4 regions of the Streptomyces sp. NPDC051561 genome follow, and region 1 is predicted to be linked to each of the others. Evidence: riboswitches for the same ligand, from Rfam matches in the RefSeq annotation. Region 1 holds a riboswitch; each other region holds the start of a gene.

Region 1 (4,652 bases):
GTCTCCCAACCCACCGTCGCCCAGCTGTCCTTCAGGTCCTTCATCACGTGGTCGCCGCCCGCGCGGGTGATGATGTCGTGCGGCGCCGCGTAGAGACCCGAGGTGAAGGGCTTGTCGCGGCCGTCGTCGTAGAGGAAGACGCGCGGCCGGTCGACCCCCTTCAGCGCGTGCGACTCCGCGTCCGCGACCTGCTTGCGGAAGGTCGCGATCAGTGCCTGCGCCCGGTCCTCGACCGCGAAGATGCGGCCCAGGTTCCGCAGGTCGGTGTACAGGGCGTCCAAGGGCGGCATGACCCCGCGGGAGGTCGCGCCGCGCCCGTTGCGGCAGGACTCGCTCAGCAGGTACGAACCGATGCCGGCCTTCTTCAGGTCGGCGGGCGTGAACCCCTCGCCCTCGTTGAAGCCGTAGTTCCAGCCCGCGAAGACCAGGTCCGCACGGGCGGCCAGGGCCATTTCCTTGGTGATCTGCTTCTTGGAGAGCCACTTCGTCTTCGCGTAGGCGTCCTTCCAGGGGACGGATGCCAGGTCGCCCTTGTCGTCGGGCATCACGAAACCCGCCATGTGGCTTTCCAGGCCGAGCGCGAACATGATCTCGGTGATGCCGACGTCGTTGGTGACCACCCGCTGCGGGGCCTTGGCGTACGTCTGCCGGGTGCCGCAGTTCTCGACGCTGACGGGGTAGTGGGCGTCGTCCGCCCTCGCGGGGGGCTGGTCCTTCGCGTCGGTGACGTGGGCGCCGCAGCCTACGAGGAGCAGCGCGCAGAGGGTGAGAGCGAGGGCGGTGGGGCGGGCCGGGGTGCGCATCAGAGTTCCTTGGCAGGTGGGACGGTGGGCAGGACGCGGTCGAAGAGGAGCTGTGTGGCACCGGTCTCCGGGTGCCGGACGCGGTGTGCCCGTACGCCGAATACCTCGGCCAGGAGATCCGGCGAAAGGACGTCGTGCGGGGCGCCGGAGGCCACGATGCGGCCGGAGTGGATGACGTACAGGAGATCGCAGTGCAGGGCGGCGAGGTTGAGGTCGTGCAGCGCCGTGAGGACAGTCAGGCCGCTGGCGCGCACCAGGGCGAGGACCTCCAACTGCTGGGCGATGTCCAGGTGGTTGGTGGGCTCGTCGAGGACGAGGACCCGTGGCTGCTGGGCGAGTGCGCGGGCGATCAGGACGCGCTGCTTCTCGCCGCCGGAGAGGGTGAGGAAGCCCCGGCCGGCCAGGTGCGCCGCGCCGACCCGGGCGAGGGAGGTCGTGCAGACGTCGCGGTCGTCGTCGGTGGCGCGAGCCGTCGCACGCTGGTGCGGAACCCGTCCCATCGCGACGACCTCGGCGACCGTGAAGTCGAATTCCGTGGACGCTTCCTGAGGGAGCGCGGCAAGCCGGCGTGCGCCCTCGCGCGCGCTCATCGCGTACAGGTCGTCACCGTCGAGCAGGATGGTGCCGGTGGTCGGGCGCAGCGCGCGGTAGACGGTGCGCAGCAGGGTGGACTTGCCGCTGCCGTTCGGGCCGACCAGGCCGACGAACTGGCCGCTGCCGGCGTGCAGCGCCAGGTCGGACACCAGCCGGGTCCCGGCGATCTCCACGGTCAGATCCGTGATGTCGACACGCATCACACACCCCCGAAGGAGTAGGAGTTGCGCCGCATCAGCAGTACGAAGCACGGTACGCCGACCGCCGCCGTCACCACCCCCACCGGGAGTTCCACCGGTGCGAGCACCACGCGGGACAGCACGTCGACCCAGATGAGGAGAAGTGCTCCCAGCAGAGGGGCCACCGCGAGGAGCCGGCGGTGGTCCGCACCCACGAGCATCCGCACCGCGTGCGGCACCATCAGTCCGACGAAGCCGATCGCCCCGCTCACCGCGACCACCGCCCCGGTCACGGCCGCGCACACCACGAACAGCTCCTTGCGCAGGCGAGCGGCGTCCACGCCCAGCGCGGCGGCGGTCTCGTCGCCCATGGCGAGGGCGTTCAACCGGCGTGCGGACCAGGCGAGATGGGCGAGTCCCGCGCAGACCGCGCCCGCCGCGATGGGGACGGAGGCCCAGCTCGCCCCGCCCAGGCTGCCCAGCAGCCACATCATGGCGGAGCGGGCCGCCTCGCCGCGTTCGGCGGCGAACACCATGAAGGTGGTGACGGCCGAGAAGCCGTAGTACATGGCGGTGCCCGTCAGGACCAGGCGCAGCGGTGTCAGCCCGCGCGGCGTGCGGGCCACCGCGTAGACCAGGGCCATGGAGGCGAGCGCGGAGGTGAAGGCGGCCGCGGAGAGCGCCCACACGCCGAGCGCGCCGAGGGCCCCGAAGAGCAGCACCGCGTTCGCGCCGACCGCAGCCCCCGAGGAGATGCCCAGGACGAAGGGGTCGGCGAGCGCGTTGCGGACCATCGCCTGCACCGCGACGCCGATCGCCGAAAGACCGGCACCGACCACCGCGGCCAGCACGGCACGCGGGAAACGGAGTTCCCACACGATCGTGTAGGCGGCGACCTCGTCGGCCGAAATCGCCCCGCCGCTCAGCCCCGCCCACAGGTAGTGCAGCACCTCGCCCCAGGTCAGACCGGAGGCGCCGAAACCCGCCCCGCAGACCAGGGAGAGCGCCAGGGCGACGACCAGAGCCGGTATCAGGAGGGACAGCGGGGCGCGCCGGGGCGGTGGCGCACCGGTACGCGTGGTGTCCGGTGGTGCGCAGGGGCGGTCGAGGGCAGTGGCCACGGGCACGATCGCTTTCGCCTCGGGCCGTGCGGCTACGACGACCGAAGCAGCGGCCCGGGGCGCGGGACGCCCGGTGCAGCGCCTCTCGCAGTCCACGGCGAATCGACAGGTGCGTTTCACGTCCGCGGGTGATCGGGCTCGCGGGACCGGAAGTGCCCGGTCCCGCCCACCGTTGCGGGTCAGCGCCGGATTTCGACCGGCTTCCCCCGTGGAGTTCCTGCAGCTTAACGGGTGCGCGGGGCCCGTACGGTCCCGGAAATGTCCCAAGGCACCTTCCCGGCTCCGTAGTTACCGTGCTGGTGCTGGTGCCGGTGCGTGGCTCGCTCGTTTCCGTTTCTGCTCCCGGCATCCAGGAAACGGCCGGCGAGATCGGGGGCGAGCAGAATCGGCTCGCGAGAGGGCCTGAAGCAGGGTGTCACCCGGGGTCACCGGCAGCCCGTCCGGTCGCTCGGCACGCGGTGCTACAGTCGTGTCCGATCGATCTCGATCGCAGGATTGTTACTCCCCGAGGACGTCACCGCCATCGCCACTCGCGATGCGACGGCGGCGTACCGCTTGAGGGGAGGCAAGGCCTGGGACGCGCCGCGTGCGCGACCCGGGCCTTTTTTGTTGCCCACAATCCGGCGTGCGAGGTCGCGGACCGATCCAGGACGGCAAGCGCCCGTAGATGCAAGGACGCATCATGAACACACACGCACAGGGGCCCGGGGCACTGGCGGAGGAGATTCTCCGCGGTGTCGGCGGAGCCGAGAACATCGAGAGCCTCACGCACTGCGCGACACGGCTGCGATTCCAGCTCCACGACGGCGAGAAGGTGGACAAGCCCGGCCTCGACGCCCTCGGCGGCGTCATGGGCACCGTGGCGCAGTCCGGCGACCGCTTCCAGATCGTGATCGGCGGAGCCGTCGCGCGCGTCCACGCCGAGATCATGAATCTGCCGTCGATGAGCGGTGGCACCGCGCCCCGCCCCAAGTCCGACGCCGAGGTCAAGGCGGCGGTCCGCGCCAAGGGCCGCGGGCGCTACGGCTGGGTCGACAACTTCTTCGAGTACCTCTCCGACTCGTTCCGGCCGCTCATGGGCGTACTCCTCGGTTCCTCGCTGATCATCGCGATCGCCTCCGTACTCGACGCCTTCGGCCTGGTCGATTTCCGAGCCGCGGACAAGTCCGCCACCTGGGTGTTCGTCGACGCGATGTGGCGTTCGGTGCTGTATTTCCTGCCGATCTTCGTCGCGTACAACGCGGCCAAGAAGCTGAGGATCGACCCGTGGGTGGGCGCCGCCGTGATGGCCGCGGTGATGACCCCGAACTTCACGGGCATGCTCAACAAGGACTCCGGCATCCCCGGCATCACCTGCACCACCAACGCCACGCTGGGCACCCAGGAGTGCGTGGCGCACGTCTTCGGGCTGCCGATGCAGCTGAACGACTACGGCGGCCAGGTCTTCGTGCCGCTGCTGATGGTCGCCCTGCTCGCCCTGGTCTACAAGGGTCTGCAGCGCGTCTTCCCGGAGAATGTGCACATGGTGTTCGTGCCGTTCTTCAGCATGCTGATCATGATCCCGGTGACCGCCTTCCTCATCGGTCCCATGGGCATCTGGGCCGGCAACGGACTCGGTGAGGGGCTGTCCTGGCTGAACGGCAACGCCCCGATCGTCTTCGCGATCATCATCCCGCTGATCTACCCGTTCCTGGTGCCGCTCGGCCTGCACTGGCCGCTGAACGCGCTCATGCTGGTGAACATCAACACCCTCGGTTACGACTTCATCCAGGGCCCCATGGGCGCCTGGAACTTCGCCTGCTTCGGCGCCACCGCCGGCGTGCTGCTGCTCTCCGTACGCCACCGCGAGAAGGAGATGCGCCAGACCGCGACGGGAGCCCTCGCGGCAGGTCTGTTCGGCGGTATCTCCGAGCCGTCGCTGTACGGCATCCACCTGCGCTTCAAGCGGATCTACC
Region 2 (4,652 bases), on a different contig from region 1:
GAGGCGGTGGGTGGCGACTGCGATGCGCGTGGTGTGCGTGGTGTGGGTCATGAAAGGAATCCTGTCCGTGTACGGACAGCGAGCCATCCGGGACAACCAGGGGGCGACCCTGACAACTCCCCCGAGAGGCATGGGGGTTGAGACCCTGACCGCCTCCCGCCATGTGCTGGAACTCGTTCTAGTTATAGTGACGGCAAGGCAAGTCCCGTACCACTTTCGACAGTTGGGGGACCCATGGGGGCCACAGAGGCCACGACACAGGTGACCGAGCACGGCGGCGGTGTCTGGAGCATCAAGGTGCCGATCCCGGACAACCCCCTCGGCCACACCCTGGTGCACCTCCTGGACACCGACCGGGGCCCGGTGCTGATCGACACCGGCTGGGACGACCCCACCTCCTGGGACACCCTGGTCGCGGGCCTCGCCGCGCTGGACGTACGCGTCGAGGACATCCACGGCGTGCTGATCACCCACCACCACCCCGACCACCACGGTCTGTCCGGACAGGTGCGGGACGCCTCCGGCGCGTGGATCGCGATGCACGCCGCCGACACCGAGGTGGTGCGCCGCACCCGCAGTGCCGAACCGGGCACCTGGCTCGACTACCTGACCGCCAAGCTGGCCCACGCGGGAGCCCCCGAGGACCACCTCGGTCCGCTGCGGGCGGCCCGCGCGTCGGGACGGATGCGGACGCTGCCGGGGCTGAGTGCGGCGCTCCCGGACCGGGAGATCGCGCCCGGCGACCTGCTGCCGCTGGCGGGTCGGCGGCTGCGCGCCGTGTGGACGCCGGGGCACACGCCAGGCCATGTGTGCCTGCACCTGGAGGAGGACCACCCGGCGAACCTCCCCGGCCACGGCCGCCTCTTCTCCGGCGACCACCTCCTGCCCGGCATCACCCCGCACATCGGCCTCTACGAGGATCCGGACGACGCCACCGCCACCGGCCCTCAACTCCGTCCGAGCGGCGAAGGCCCTCCCCCGAGCTCCCCGCTCCGTTCGAGCGGGGGAGACCCCCTCGGCGACTACCTGGCCTCCCTCGAACGGATTGCCGCCCTCGGCGTCGCCGAGGTGCTCCCCGCGCACCAGCACGCCTTCACCACCCCGCGCGAGCGCGTCGAGGAACTCCTCGCCCACCACGAGGAACGGCTCGCCGGGCTGCGCGCCCTGCTCACCACTCCCCTGACCCCCTGGCAGATCGCGGAGCGGATGGAGTGGAACCGCCCGTGGGACCAGATCCCGTACGGCTCGCGGAACATCGCGGTCTCGGAAGCCGAGGCCCATCTGCGGCGGCTGGTGAAACTGGGACACGCGGAGGCGGTCCCGGGGAGCGATCCGGTGGTGTACGTCGCGATGTGAGGCGGAACACGTGGTTCCGCAACTGCCCCGCGAACCGGGGCCGTTGCGGGCGCCACGCCACCAAGTGAGACGCCGATTGCGGCTTTTGCTGCGAATGGGGACCTTCGGCTCGCGCCGCGGGGACACCCGTTGGTCAAGGCCACGACCGATATGAACGACCATGGGTGGTTGATCCTTTCGTACTGCAGAGAGCGACCCCCCATGGCCTACGGCTCCCCGTTCCCGCCCGGCTCCCCGTACCCGCCCTCCCCCGAGGCCCCCTACGGCTACGACCCGTACGGCCGCCCGTACTCGGACAAGTCGAAGATCGTGGCCGGGGTGCTCCAGTTCTTCCTGGGTGCCTTCGGTATCGGCCGCTTCTACACCGGGCACATCGGCATGGCCATCGCCCAGCTGGTGACCTGCGGCGGCCTGGGCGTCTGGGCACTGATCGACGCCATCCTCCTGCTGGTCAGCGACGGCAAGACCGACGCCCAGGGTCGCGTCCTGCGCGGCTGACCCATGACCGGCGCCCCCTTGCGCAGCCCCGCGCGCCTGCTGCCCGTGCTCGTGACGGCGGCCGGGCTCGCGGGGCTCGTCTACGTCTTTGTGCACAGCCCCTACGACCCGGGTCAGCTGTTCCTGCGCTGCCCGTGGAAGCTGGTGACCGGGCTCGACTGCCCGGCGTGCGGCGGCACCCGGATGACGTACAGCCTGCTGCACGGCGATCTGCCCGGCGCGTGGCGCGCCAATCCGGTACTGCTGCTCGCCGCGCCCTGGGTGCTGTGGCTGTACGGGAGGTGGAGCGCGGCCACCGTGCGCGGCAGGCGCTACCGGGTCGCGCTCGGTACCAAAGGTGTGACCGCCCTGGTCTCGGTGGCGGCGCTCTGGACTCTCGTACGGAATCTGTAGGCCCCGCCGCCCGGGGCCCAGCGGCAGGCCCCGGCCCCTACGGGTCGGTAGAGTGTGCGAGTCGTCATCATGCCCGTACGGGAGAAGCCGGTGCGAATCCGGCACTGACCCGCAACCGTGATTCCCCCCGCGCGCGAACCCCGCCGCAGGGTGAAGAGTCGGAACGCCCGGCCCGCATGACTGGCTCGGCACCGTCGAGGTAGAGGTATACGGAGCCGGCGCCGCGGGGCCCGGAGAAGGGGTCCGTGCCCGGCCTCCCTTCAGGAGAGGCACCACCGCATCATGACCCTTCGCCGCAGCGCCGCAGCGCTCGCCGCCACCGCAGTTCTCGGCGCGGTGGCCGCCCCGGCCGCCGTCGCAGCGCCGACGCCGTCGCCGGTGGCGCTCCCCTCCGGTCTGTACGGCAAGGGCGACCCGACGTACGACGGTGTCTTCCGGCAGTCCCTGGCACTGCTCGCGCAGGACACCGTCGGGGTGAAGCCTGCCGCGAAGGCGGTGGACTGGCTGGTGGGCCAGCAGTGCGACAACGGCGGCTTCGCCGCCTACCGCGCGGACGCGGGCAAGGCCTGCGACCCCAAGGACCCGAAAGTCATGCTCGACAGCAACGCGACGGCCTCCGCGGTGCAGGCACTGAGCGCGCTCGGCGGGCAGGACGCCGCCGCGCAGAAGGCCGTGGGCTGGCTGAGGTCCGTGCAGAACGCCGACGGCGGCTGGCCCTATGTGCCGGGCACGCCGAGCGACGCCAACTCCACCTCGCTGGTGATCGGTGCGCTGGTCGCGGCCGGGGAGAAGCCCAAGGACATCAAGGGCAAGGACTGGAAGTCGCCGCTGGAGGCACTGCTGGACTTCCAGGTGAAGTGCGACGGCGACGCCTCCCACCAGGGCGCCTTCGCCTTCCAGCCGGACAAGGCCAAGAAGCTCTTCCCGAACGCCGACGCGACCGCCTCCGTGGTCACCGCGTCCGCGCTCAAGGGTCTGGTCGTGCAGGCGCCCAAGGCCGCCAAGGAACTCACCGTCGCGCCCGCCTGCAAGGACGGCATGACCACCCCCGAGGCCGCGGTGGCGGGCGGCGCCGACTACCTCTCCCGGACGCTGGAGAAGAACGGCTCGCACCTGAAGTCGGCGATGCCCGGCGCAGAGGACAAGCCGGACTTCGGCAACACCGCGGACGCCGTGGTGGCCCTGGCCGCCGGTGACTACAAGGCCGCCGCCGCCAAACCCGCCGAGTGGCTGGCCAAGAACTCCGCCGCCTGGGCGAAGGGGGCCGGTCCCGCGGCGTACGCGCAGCTGATCTTCGCCGCGCACGCCACCGGCATGGACCCGCGCTCCTTCGGCGGCGCCGACCTCGTCGCCCAGCTGAACGCGACCGGCCCCGCTCCCGAGTCCCAGCCGGGGGCCGGGAAGGACGGCACGAAGGACTCCGCCGAGGAGAAGAAGTCCGACGACGGTGGTTCGACCGCGACCTGGTGGATCGTGGGCATCGCCTTCGTGGCGAGCATGGGCGCGGGCTTCCTGATCAGCGGCCGCAACAAGAAGAACCAGCAGCTGTGAGCCGGGCTCGGCCGGGACGGACCACGAAGGCCCGGGGCACGAAGGCCCTGACCACAGGGGGGCACGCTTTCCGGAGACCGTGCGCCGCGGTGCTGCTCGTGGTGGGGGCGGTGCTGTTCGCGCTGCTGCCCGCGGCGTCGGCAGTGGCCGCGGATGCCGGTTCCGGTTACCGTTACTGGTCGTTCTGGGAGCGCGACGGCGCGAAGTGGGCGTACGCGACCCAGGGGGCGGCCACCACCCATCCGGCCGACGGCTCGGTGCAGGGATTCCGGTTCTCAGTGAGCCGGGACTCGCAGGACGCCGCCAAGCCGCGCGGTGAGGCCGGTTTCGAAGCCGTCTGCGGGAAGACCCCGGCCAAGGACGGCAGCAAGCGCGTCGCCCTGGTCCTCGACTTCGGCACCCCCCAGGACGCGCCGGACGGGGAGAGCCCGCCTGCGCCCCGCAGCGTGTGCGCGCAGGTGGGCGAGGACTCGACGACCGCCGAAGCACTCGCGGTGGTGGCCAAGCCGCTGCGCTACAACAACGCGGCGCTGCTGTGCGCCATCTCCGGCTACCCGAAGTCGGGCTGCGCGGACCAGGTGGCGGAAGGCTCCGCCCCGTCGGCGGACCCGGCCGCACCCTCTCCCACCACCTCGCATTCCGTTTCCGCCACGGACGACGGTGAGGGCGTGGGCCCCTCCGCAGGTGTGCTGGTCGGCCTCGCCGCGGTACTGGCGCTCGGCGCCGCCGCTGTGTGGCAGGCACGCCGCCGCCGGGGATGAGCCGGGACACGGACGAGCCGGGCGGCGGAAGGCTGTCCGGACGCATGGGCTCCGCGGTGACACTGCGGGCCCCCGCCGCCAGCCGCAGCAACG
Region 3 (4,652 bases), on a different contig from region 1:
CCTGCGGTCGCTGCTCATGCCGGTGCTGCTGGTGGTCACCGTGGCACTCAACTTCCTTGCCACGCTGGGAGTTTCGGCGCTGGTCTTCCGCCATGTCTTCGGCATGAACGGCACGGACTCCTCGGTTCCGCTGTACGGGTTCGTGTTTCTGGTGGCCCTCGGCGTGGACTACAACATCTTCCTGATGTCCCGGGTGCGGGAGGAGTCCCTGGCGCACGGTGTCCGTGCGGGCATCCTGCGCGGGCTGACCGCCACCGGTGGGGTGATCACCTCGGCGGGGGTGGTCCTGGCGGCGACGTTCGCGGCGCTGGGTGTCATTCCGCTGGCGTTCCTGCTGCAGATCGCGTTCATCGTGGCGTTCGGCGTGCTGCTCGACACCTTGGTCGTACGTTCCCTGCTCGTACCGGCGCTGGTGCGCGACATCGGTCGCCGGGCATGGTGGCCGGGGGCACTGAGCCGCGAGCGGCCCGCGGACACGGAGCACACGGAGGCCGACCGGGCCGGGTCGCCGGACCTCGCCCAGAAGCACGAGCGCTGAGAGCCGACGGGTGCGCCATCCGGGCGACAATGGCCGGTGAGCGGGATGGGAGGCGGCCCGGGTGGTAGGCGCACGGCATGAACATTCCGCGCCGTGCAGCCCTGAGCCCACTCGCCGCAGAGGCATCCCCCGTGCTGTGGATCATGGTGGTCGGCCTCGTTGTCGCCCTCGTCCTGCTGATCGCCTTCTGGTACGGCAGCAGGCGCTCCTCCCGCCACCAGGCGAACCTCCCCCGCGATCCGCAGGCGGGCGCCGACTCCTGGCAGAAGCCGGAGGATTCGACCCATCCGCATGACGGCGACGACAACGGCTCCACCCGCTGACCGCCACTCACCGCACCATCGGGGCGGGGGCCCCGCCCCCCCCCGGGGGGGCCCCCCCCCCCCCGGGGGGGGCGGCGCCCCCTTCCGGCCGGGTCGGCCGGGTGGATGGCCGGGTAGGTCAGCTGCTGGTCGTCGGGGGCGGTGTCCGCGCGGGGGCCATCACCGCTTCGTCCTCCTGGGGAAGCCAGGTGTGCGGCGGCCGTACGAGCCACCGGTGCTCCCGCGCGAGGCTGCGGGCGGTGGCCGCGAGGGCCTGGAGGGCGGGATGGTGCAGTCCCTTGCGCCAGACGAGCGAGACGGGCGAGAGGGGGGCGGGGTCGCTGAGCGGCCGCAGCACCATGCCGGGCACCTCGACGAATTCGGTGTTGGCCAGAACCCACCAGCCCCGCTTGCGTACGACCCGGATGAACTCCTCCGGGCCTTCGATCTGCGGGAACGGCTCGGCCGGATGGATGCCGTGTGTGGCGAACAGACGCCCGGCGAGGTCGGTCCACTCGGCGGCGTCCGGGTTCCCGGCCGCCACGTAGAGGGTCTTTCCGCGCAGCGCGTCCAGCGGGACACGGTCCTGTGCGCAGAGCGGATGGTCCTCGGGCAGCAGGACGGTCATCCGCTCGTAGCGGACCGGGCAGTGGGCGAGTTGCTCGGCCACCGCCGGAGCGAGCCCCGCGAACCGGCCGAAGGAGACATCGAGCCGGCCGTCGAGGATCTCCCTGGCCGCACCGGTGAGGCCGGTGTGGAAGCGGGCGACGAGTTCCAGCCGGGGGTAGGTGCGTCTGGTCTCCTCCAGGGCGGTGAAGCCGGTGCCGATCCGGGTGCCCACATCGACGAGCAGCGGCCGCTCGTCCCGTACCGAGACCGCGGTGTTGAAGGCGTCGTGGGCGGCGAGCACCCGGCGGGCGTGGGGCAGCAGCCGGGTGGCCTCATCGGTGAGGCGGACGTGGCGGGTGGTGCGGACGAACAACTCCGTGCCCAGCCGGCGTTCCAGGCGGCGGATGTCGCGGCTCAGCGCCTGCTGGGCGAGGTAGAGGCGGGCGGCGGCGCGGGTGAAGTGGAGTTCCTCGGCAGTGGTGACGAGGGCGCGGAGGAGCCGGGGGTCGACATCGTGGGGCACCCCGTCACCCTACGGCGATTGACAACGCAAGTGTGTGGATCAACGCGGGACAGGTGTTGGACCGGGGAGGGGGCGGCCGACGAACGTAGAGGTCATGCCTCTCCACGCCTCCCCCGCTCCCGCCGGTCCGCTGCTGTTGGCCGTGTCCGGCCAGACCCTGGTCGCCGCGGCGCCGCTCCGGCCGTCCGACACCCGTATCGACGCCGTCGCGTCCGGCGTGCGCCTTCGGCACTTGCTGGCCAAGGTGCTTCCCGGAGCACGGGCAGATTCGTGACAGCGCCGATCCAATGGCCCGCTCGAACTCCCTGACGCAACAGCACAGTTCACCCGACCCCGCTCCCCGTGGGACTCTCGGCCCATGCCGCTCTCGCGCCGCATCGCCGCATGCGTGGAGTCCCTGCCCCTCGCACCCGATATGAAGGTCCTGGAGATCGGGTGCGGTCCCGGTGCGGCGGCCCGGGCGGTGGCCGCACGCCCGGATTCCGGTCACCTCGTCGCCATCGACCGGTCGGAACGTGCCGTGACCCTGGCGGCCGCGGCCTGCGCCGAGGAGATCGCCTCCGGGCGGCCGCGGCTGCGACAGGGTGCCATCGAGACCTTCGAACCCGCCCCCGCAGAGGGGCCCTTCGACCTCGTCCTCGCCCTCCGGGTGGGCGCGCTCGACGGGCGCCACCCGGAACTCGGGCTGCGCGCCATGCCCCGTATCGCCGCCGTGCCCGCACCCGGCGGACGGCTCTTCGTCGACGGCGGCGATCCGCTGCGCGAGATCCGGCTGCCGCCCTGATGCGGTCCCGGCTGCCCATGCCCGGAGGTGGTGTCTCATTTCACGTTCCGGAATGTGAACAGCCCGGCCCGCAAGGGCCTGTTGCCCCCTACGCTGGCCGGTGCAGCTGGTTCGCACCCGTCCGCCAGGCGGGAGCGTCGTAAGAGGGAACCCGGTGGGAATCCGGGACTGCCCCGCAGCGGTGAGTGGGAACGACCGCCGTCATACGCACTGGATCCGGACGGATTTGGGAAGCGACGGCCAGTAGGTGTCTGCCGGAGGCCCGGTAGGTGCGCCCACGAGTCCGAAGACCTGCCCGCTGCCCGTACGCGACCGCTCGCGTACGGAAATTCCGGTGACCTCGTGGGCGGGTCGGCGTACCTACCAGGCGAAGGACCGTGCCCGTCGGCACGTCCGGTCCGCCCGGTTCGTCATCCCTTCGCGTCCGTGTCCCGTTGCCGGGATTCTCAGGAGTCATCTCGCGAAGGAGATTTCCGTGACACCGAAGTCCGCACCCGCGGCAGTACGCGCCACCGTGTACGGCTACCCCCGCCAGGGCCCGAACCGGGAACTGAAGAAGGCCGTCGAGGGGTACTGGAAGGGCCGGGTCACCGCCGAAGCCCTGGAGTCGACCGCGCGGGACCTGCGCCGGGCGAACTGGCAGCAGTTGGCCGAGGCCGGCGTCCATGAGGTGCCGACCGGTGACTTCTCGTACTACGACCACGTGCTGGACACCAGCGTCATGGTCGGCGCCGTCCCGGCCAGGCACCGCGCCGACGTCGATGCCGATCCGCTCGACGGCTACTTCGCCATGGCCCGCGGCAACCAGGACGTGGCGCCTCTTGAGATGACCAAGTGGTTCGACACCAACTACCACTATCTGGTGCCCGAGTTGGGCCCGGACACCGTCTTCTCGGCGGACTCGGCCAAGCAGGTCGCCGAGCTGAAGGAGGCCCTCGCGCTCGGCCACACCCCGCGCCCCGTCCTGGTCGGCCCGCTCACCTATCTCCTGCTGGCCAAGCCCGCCCCCGGCGTCGACCCGGGTTTCGAGCCGCTGACGCTGCTGGACCGGCTGCTTCCGGTGTACGCCGAGGTGCTGGGCGATCTGCGTGCGGCGGGCGCCGAGTGGGTGCAGCTGGACGAGCCCGCCCTGGTCCAGGACCGGACGCCTGCCGAACTGAACGCCACCGCCCGCGCCTACCGCGACCTCGGCGCCCTGCCGAGCCGTCCGAAGCTGCTGGTGGCCTCCTACTTCGACCGGCTGGGCGAAGCCCTCCCGGTGCTCGCCAAGGCCCCGGTGGAGGGCCTGGCCCTGGACTTCACCGAGGCCGCCGCGGCGAATCTGGCCGACCTCGCCGCCGTCGGCGGGCTGCCCGGCAAGCGGTTGGTCGCGGGCGTGGTCAACGGCCGCAACATCTGGATCAACGACTTCGAGAAGTCCCTCGCCACCCTGGGCACCCTGCTCGGCCTGGCCGACCGGATCGATGTGGCAACCTCCTGCTCGCTGCTGCACGTCCCGCTCGACACGGCCGCCGAACGGGACGTCGCACCGCAGATCCTGCGCTGGCTGGCCTTCGCCCGGCAGAAGGCCACGGAGGTCGTCACCCTCGCCCGCGGCCTGGAACGGGGCACCGGTGCGATCACCGGCGAACTCGCCGCCAACCGGGCCGACCTGGCCTCCCGCGCCCACTCCCCGATCACCCACGACCCAGCGGTACGGGAGCGGGCCACCGCCGTCACCGAGGCGGACAGCCGCCGCTCGGCACCGTACGCACAGCGGGCCGTCGCCCAGCGGGCCCGGCTGCGGCTGCCGCTCCTGCCGACCACCACCATCGGCTCCTTCCCGCAGACAGCCGAACTCCGCACGGCCCGCGCCGACCTGCGCGCCGGACGCATCAACACGGCGGGCTACGAGGA
Region 4 (4,652 bases), on a different contig from region 1:
GCGGACAGGGGGTTACGCGGCGCGGTCACAGCCCCTAGATTTCGCGCACGTCACAGGATGATCGCGCGCGAGGGGACGGACCATCATGGCAGAGCCGAGACAGACAGCCGGGACAGCAGGGGACGGGGCCCCGGAAACCGGGGCCCCGTCCGCACCCGCGCGCAAACTTTCGCCGAAGTCCGTGGCGATCTGGACGCTGGTGGCGCTCGTCGGCGCGGCCGGCTGGGCGGTGCTCGCCCTCTCGCGCGGCGAGGAGGTGTCGGCCGCCTGGATGCTGGCCGCGGCCCTCGGCTCGTACGCCATCGGCTACCGCTTCTACTCGAAGTTCATCGCGAACCGGGTCCTCAAGGTCGACAAGACCCGGGCCACCCCGGCCGAGCGCCTCAACGACGGCGTGGACTTCCACCCCACCGACCGCCGGGTCCTGTTCGGCCACCACTTCGCGGCCGTCGCCGGCGCGGGTCCGCTGGTCGGTCCGGTCCTTGCGGCCCAGATGGGATATCTGCCGGGCACCCTCTGGATCGTGGCGGGCGTGATCTTCGCGGGCGCCGTCCAGGACATGGTGACCCTCTTCTTCTCCACCCGCCGGGACGGCCGTTCGCTCGGCCAGATCGCGCGGGACGAGATCGGTGTGGTCGGCGGCGCGGCCGCGCTGATCGCCGTGTTCGCCATCATGATCATCCTGCTCGCGGTCCTCGCGCTGATCATCGTGAACGCGCTCGCCGAGTCGCCCTGGGGTGTCTTCTCCATCGCGATGACCATCCCGATCGCCCTCTTCATGGGCATCTACCTGCGGGTGCTGCGGCCCGGCCGGGTCAGTGAGATCTCGCTGATCGGCGTCGTCCTGCTGCTGCTCGCGATCATCGCGGGCGGCTGGGTCGCCGAGTCCTCCTGGGCGGAGACCTTCACGCTGGAGCCCGGCACGCTGGTCATCTACATGGTGATCTACGGATTCCTGGCGTCCGTACTGCCGGTGTGGCTGCTGCTCGCCCCGCGCGACTACCTCTCCACCTTCATGAAGGTCGGCACCATCGGTCTGCTGGCCGTCGGCGTCCTCATCGCGATGCCCACCCTGAAGATGGACGGCATCACCAAGTTCGCGACCAGCGGCACCGGACCGGTCTTCGCGGGCTCGCTCTTCCCGTTCGTCTTCATCACCATCGCCTGTGGTGCGCTCTCCGGCTTCCACGCCCTGATCTCCTCGGGGACCACCCCGAAGATGATCCAGAAGGAGACCCAGATCCGCACGATCGGCTACGGCTCCATGCTGGTCGAGTCGTTCGTCGCGATCATGGCGCTGATAGCCGCCTGCATCATCGACCCGGGTCTGTACTTCGCGGTCAACGCGCCCGCAGGTGTGGTCGGCGACACCGTGCAGGCCGCCTCACAGGCGGTCGGCAACCTCGGATTCTCCATCTCTCCCGACGCGTTGGCGCAGGCCGCCAAGGACGTCGAGGAGGCCAGCCTGCTGCACCGGACGGGAGGCGCGCCGACCTTCGCGCTCGGCCTCTCGGAGATCTTCTCGGCGGCCTTCGGCGGCGCCGCGCTCAAGGCCTTCTGGTACCACTTCGCGATCATGTTCGAGGCGCTGTTCATTCTGACGACGCTGGACGCGGGTACCCGGGTCGGCCGGTTCATGCTCCAGGACATGCTGGGCAACGTCTACAAGCCGTTCAAGAACGTCAGCTGGAAGCCGGGCGTCTGGATCGCCAGCGCCATCGTGGTCTTCGCCTGGGGCTACTTCCTCTGGGTCGGCGTGCACGACCCGCTGGGCGGCATCAACCAGCTCTTCCCGCTCTTCGGCATCGCCAACCAGCTGCTGGCCGCCGTCGCGCTCGCGGTCTGCACCACGCTGCTGATCAAGTCGGGACGTCTCAAGTACGCCTGGGTGACGGCCGTTCCGCTGCTCTGGGACGTCGCGGTGACCCTCACCGCCAGCTGGCAGAAGATCTTCTCCGCCGACCCCCGGGTGGGCTTCTTCGCCCAGCGCGACGTCTACCAGAGCGCGCTCGACAAGGGCCTCGACAAGGTCGGACTCGCCAAGAACCGCGAGCAGATGGAGACCATCGTCACCAACTCCACGGTGGACGGTGTCCTTTCGATCCTCTTCGCCGTCCTCATCGTGGTCGTCCTCTTCGAGGCCTGCCGCGCCTGCCTCAAGGCGATCCGCAACCCCGGGGGCGTCAAGGTCAGCGAGACCCCGTACGTCAAGTCGGAAATCGTCGCCCCGGCCTCCCTCTTCGCCACCAAGGAGGAGAAGGCGGAACTGGCCGCCGCCGGCGCGGACAGCCCGGCCAGGACCGGGAGTACGGTGTGAGCATGGCCCTGAGTGCACGTCGCCGCTTCTCCCAACTACGCTGGTACGTCCGCGAGTTGACCGGCGAGGCAGCGTACGACCACTATGTGGCCCACGCCCGCACCCACTCCCCCGACGCCCCGGTGATGACCCGCCGCGCCTTCGAGCGCAGCCGCACGGACGCCCGCGAGGGCGACCCCCGCGAGGGGTTCCGCTGCTGCTGACCCCTCGGCCCTTACGTACCCGCGCCACGTTGACGGCCCGGTGTCCCGCCCCTCGAAACGGGGTGGGGCACCGGGCCGTCGCCATGCACACTCCCTGCCATGGACATCCGCATCCGGGCCGCCCGGCCCACCGAATTCCCCGAAACCGGCGACCTCACCGCATCCGCCTACCTCGACGACGGCCTCCTCGGCGCCGGCGCCGAGGACCCGTACCTCCTGGTCCTGCGCGACACCCCGGCCCGCGCAGGCAAGGCCGACCTGCTGGTCGCCGTGGACACCGACGACACCCTCCTGGGCACGGTCACCTACGCCGCCCAGGGCAGTCCGCTACAGGACATCGGCCGGCCGGGGGAGGCCGAGTTCCGGATGCTGGCGGTCGCCCACCGGGCCCGCGGGCGGGGCGTCGGCGAGGCCCTGGTGCGGGAGTGCGTCGCGCGAGCGAGGGCCGAGCGGGGTGTCGTACGACTGGTGATGTCGACCCAGCCCGCCATGCTCGGGGCGCACCGGATCTATGAGCGCCTCGGCTTCACGCGCACCCCGGAACGGGACTGGGAACCGGTTCCCGGATTGAGCCTGTTGACGTACAAGATGACCCTCTGAGCCGCTTCCGCAAGGGAAGAGCCCCGGCGCGCGACACAAGATGTGGTGGGTGCATCACCCAGCACCCACCACATGTATGCTCATGGCTGCTGTCACCGCAGGGGAATCCGGTGCGAATCCGGAACTGTCCCGCAACGGTATGCCTTGTGCACATTTGCGCACGCCGAGTCCGAGCACCTGCCGACAGCCCGTCCGGTTCGACCGATCCGGACACCGATTCGTCCGGGCCTCGCGGTAGGGCCAGTGGACGCAAGGCGACGTACGCCCGTTTCCGGGCCGGCGTGCGCCCGTGCGCCCCTTCCTCCCGCCGCAGGCACGGCGCCGAGCGAGGGAGAGCCCCCACGTGACCATCGCGCCAGTCGACCCGGCCATCGCCGAGCAGCGTACGGACCACCAGGACCAGCAGGACGCCCCCGGCACCGCCCTCCTGCGCACCCTGACCGACCTGACCGCCGACCTGCCCGACACCGACCCCGGCCGGGTCGCCGCCGCCGCCCTCCGTGGGCGCCACGCGGGCTCGGACGCCGCCGAACTCCGGGAGCTCGCCACCGAGTCCGCCGCAGGTCTCATCTCCGAGGACCCGGCCTACTCGCGACTGGCCGCCCGCCTCCTCACCCGTACGATCCGGGACGAGGCCGCCACCCAGGGTGTGCACTCCTTCTCCGGCTCCGTCGCCGTCGGCCACCGCGAAGGGCTCATCGCGGACCGTACGGCCGGCTTCGTCAGCAAGCACGCGGCGGCCCTCGACGCACTGATCGACCTGGAGGGCGACGACCGCTTCGAGTACTTCGGCCTGCGCACCGTCTACAGCCGCTACCTGCTGCGCCACCCGATCACCCGCCAGGTCGTCGAGACCCCGCAGCACTTCATGCTGCGGGTGGCCTCCGGCCTCGCGCAGGACGACAGCGAGCGGGCTCTCGCCGAGGTCGCCTCCCTCTACCGGCTGATGAGCCGGCTGGACTACCTCCCGTCCTCGCCGACGCTCTTCAACTCCGGCACCCGCCACCCGCAGATGTCGTCCTGCTACCTCCTCGACTCCCCCGTCGACGAGCTGGACTCCATCTACGACCGCTACCACCAGGTGGCCCGCCTCTCCAAGCACGCCGGCGGCATCGGCCTCTCGTACTCCCGCATCCGCGCCCGCGGCTCCCTGATCCGGGGCACCAACGGGCACTCCAACGGCATCGTCCCGTTCCTGAAGACCCTCGACGCCTCCGTGGCCGCCGTGAACCAGGGCGGCCGGCGCAAGGGTGCCGCCGCCGTCTACCTGGAGACCTGGCACGCGGACATCGAGGAGTTCCTGGAGCTCCGCGACAACACCGGCGAGGACGCCCGCCGTACGCACAACCTGAACCTCGCGCACTGGATCCCCGACGAGTTCATGCGCCGGGTCGACCAGGACGGCCCGTGGTCCCTCTTCTCCCCCGCCGACGTGCCCGAGCTGGTCGACCTGTGGGGCGACGAGTTCGACGCCGCGTACCGCAAGGCGGAGGCGGCGGGCCTGGCCCGCAGGACCATTTCCGCCCGGGAGC

Evidence for each region. A riboswitch is a leader RNA that binds a small molecule or an ion and turns the genes downstream of it on or off. The one in region 1 is predicted to bind cobalamin.
Region 2: another riboswitch for cobalamin. It lies ahead of ACIA73_RS10045 (prenyltransferase/squalene oxidase repeat-containing protein); the one in region 1 lies ahead of ACIA73_RS28105 (FecCD family ABC transporter permease).
Region 3: another riboswitch for cobalamin. It lies ahead of metE (5-methyltetrahydropteroyltriglutamate--homocysteine S-methyltransferase); the one in region 1 lies ahead of ACIA73_RS28105 (FecCD family ABC transporter permease).
Region 4: another riboswitch for cobalamin. It lies ahead of ACIA73_RS05675 (ribonucleoside-diphosphate reductase subunit alpha); the one in region 1 lies ahead of ACIA73_RS28105 (FecCD family ABC transporter permease).

What each region holds. Positions count from the first base shown of each region.
Region 1 is NZ_JBITDM010000015.1:44,137-48,788, forward strand. It holds gene ACIA73_RS28095 (ABC transporter substrate-binding protein) at 1-803, opposite strand, end outside; gene ACIA73_RS28100 (ABC transporter ATP-binding protein) at 803-1,597, opposite strand; gene ACIA73_RS28105 (FecCD family ABC transporter permease) at 1,597-2,697, opposite strand; cobalamin riboswitch at 2,803-2,964, opposite strand; gene ACIA73_RS28110 (glucose PTS transporter subunit IIA) at 3,380-4,652, shown strand, end outside.
Region 2 is NZ_JBITDM010000003.1:418,340-422,991, forward strand. It holds gene ACIA73_RS10025 (hypothetical protein) at 1-51, opposite strand, end outside; gene ACIA73_RS10030 (MBL fold metallo-hydrolase) at 235-1,356, shown strand; partial or broken gene ACIA73_RS10035 (TM2 domain-containing protein) at 1,564-1,854, shown strand; gene ACIA73_RS10040 (DUF2752 domain-containing protein) at 1,858-2,247, shown strand; cobalamin riboswitch at 2,289-2,438, shown strand; gene ACIA73_RS10045 (prenyltransferase/squalene oxidase repeat-containing protein) at 2,530-3,798, shown strand; gene ACIA73_RS10050 (SCO2322 family protein) at 3,888-4,559, shown strand; gene ACIA73_RS10055 (energy-coupling factor transporter transmembrane component T) at 4,604-4,652, shown strand, end outside.
Region 3 is NZ_JBITDM010000012.1:169,915-174,566, forward strand. It holds gene ACIA73_RS25465 (MMPL family transporter) at 1-538, shown strand, start outside; gene ACIA73_RS25470 (DUF6479 family protein) at 616-861, shown strand; gene ACIA73_RS25475 (LysR family transcriptional regulator) at 980-1,972, opposite strand; gene ACIA73_RS25480 (hypothetical protein) at 2,067-2,246, shown strand; gene ACIA73_RS25485 (SAM-dependent methyltransferase) at 2,331-2,756, shown strand; cobalamin riboswitch at 2,847-3,070, shown strand; gene metE (5-methyltetrahydropteroyltriglutamate--homocysteine S-methyltransferase) at 3,232-4,652, shown strand, end outside.
Region 4 is NZ_JBITDM010000002.1:294,799-299,450, forward strand. It holds gene ACIA73_RS05660 (carbon starvation CstA family protein) at 86-2,317, shown strand; gene ACIA73_RS05665 (YbdD/YjiX family protein) at 2,320-2,520, shown strand; gene ACIA73_RS05670 (GNAT family N-acetyltransferase) at 2,620-3,120, shown strand; cobalamin riboswitch at 3,187-3,320, shown strand; gene ACIA73_RS05675 (ribonucleoside-diphosphate reductase subunit alpha) at 3,464-4,652, shown strand, end outside.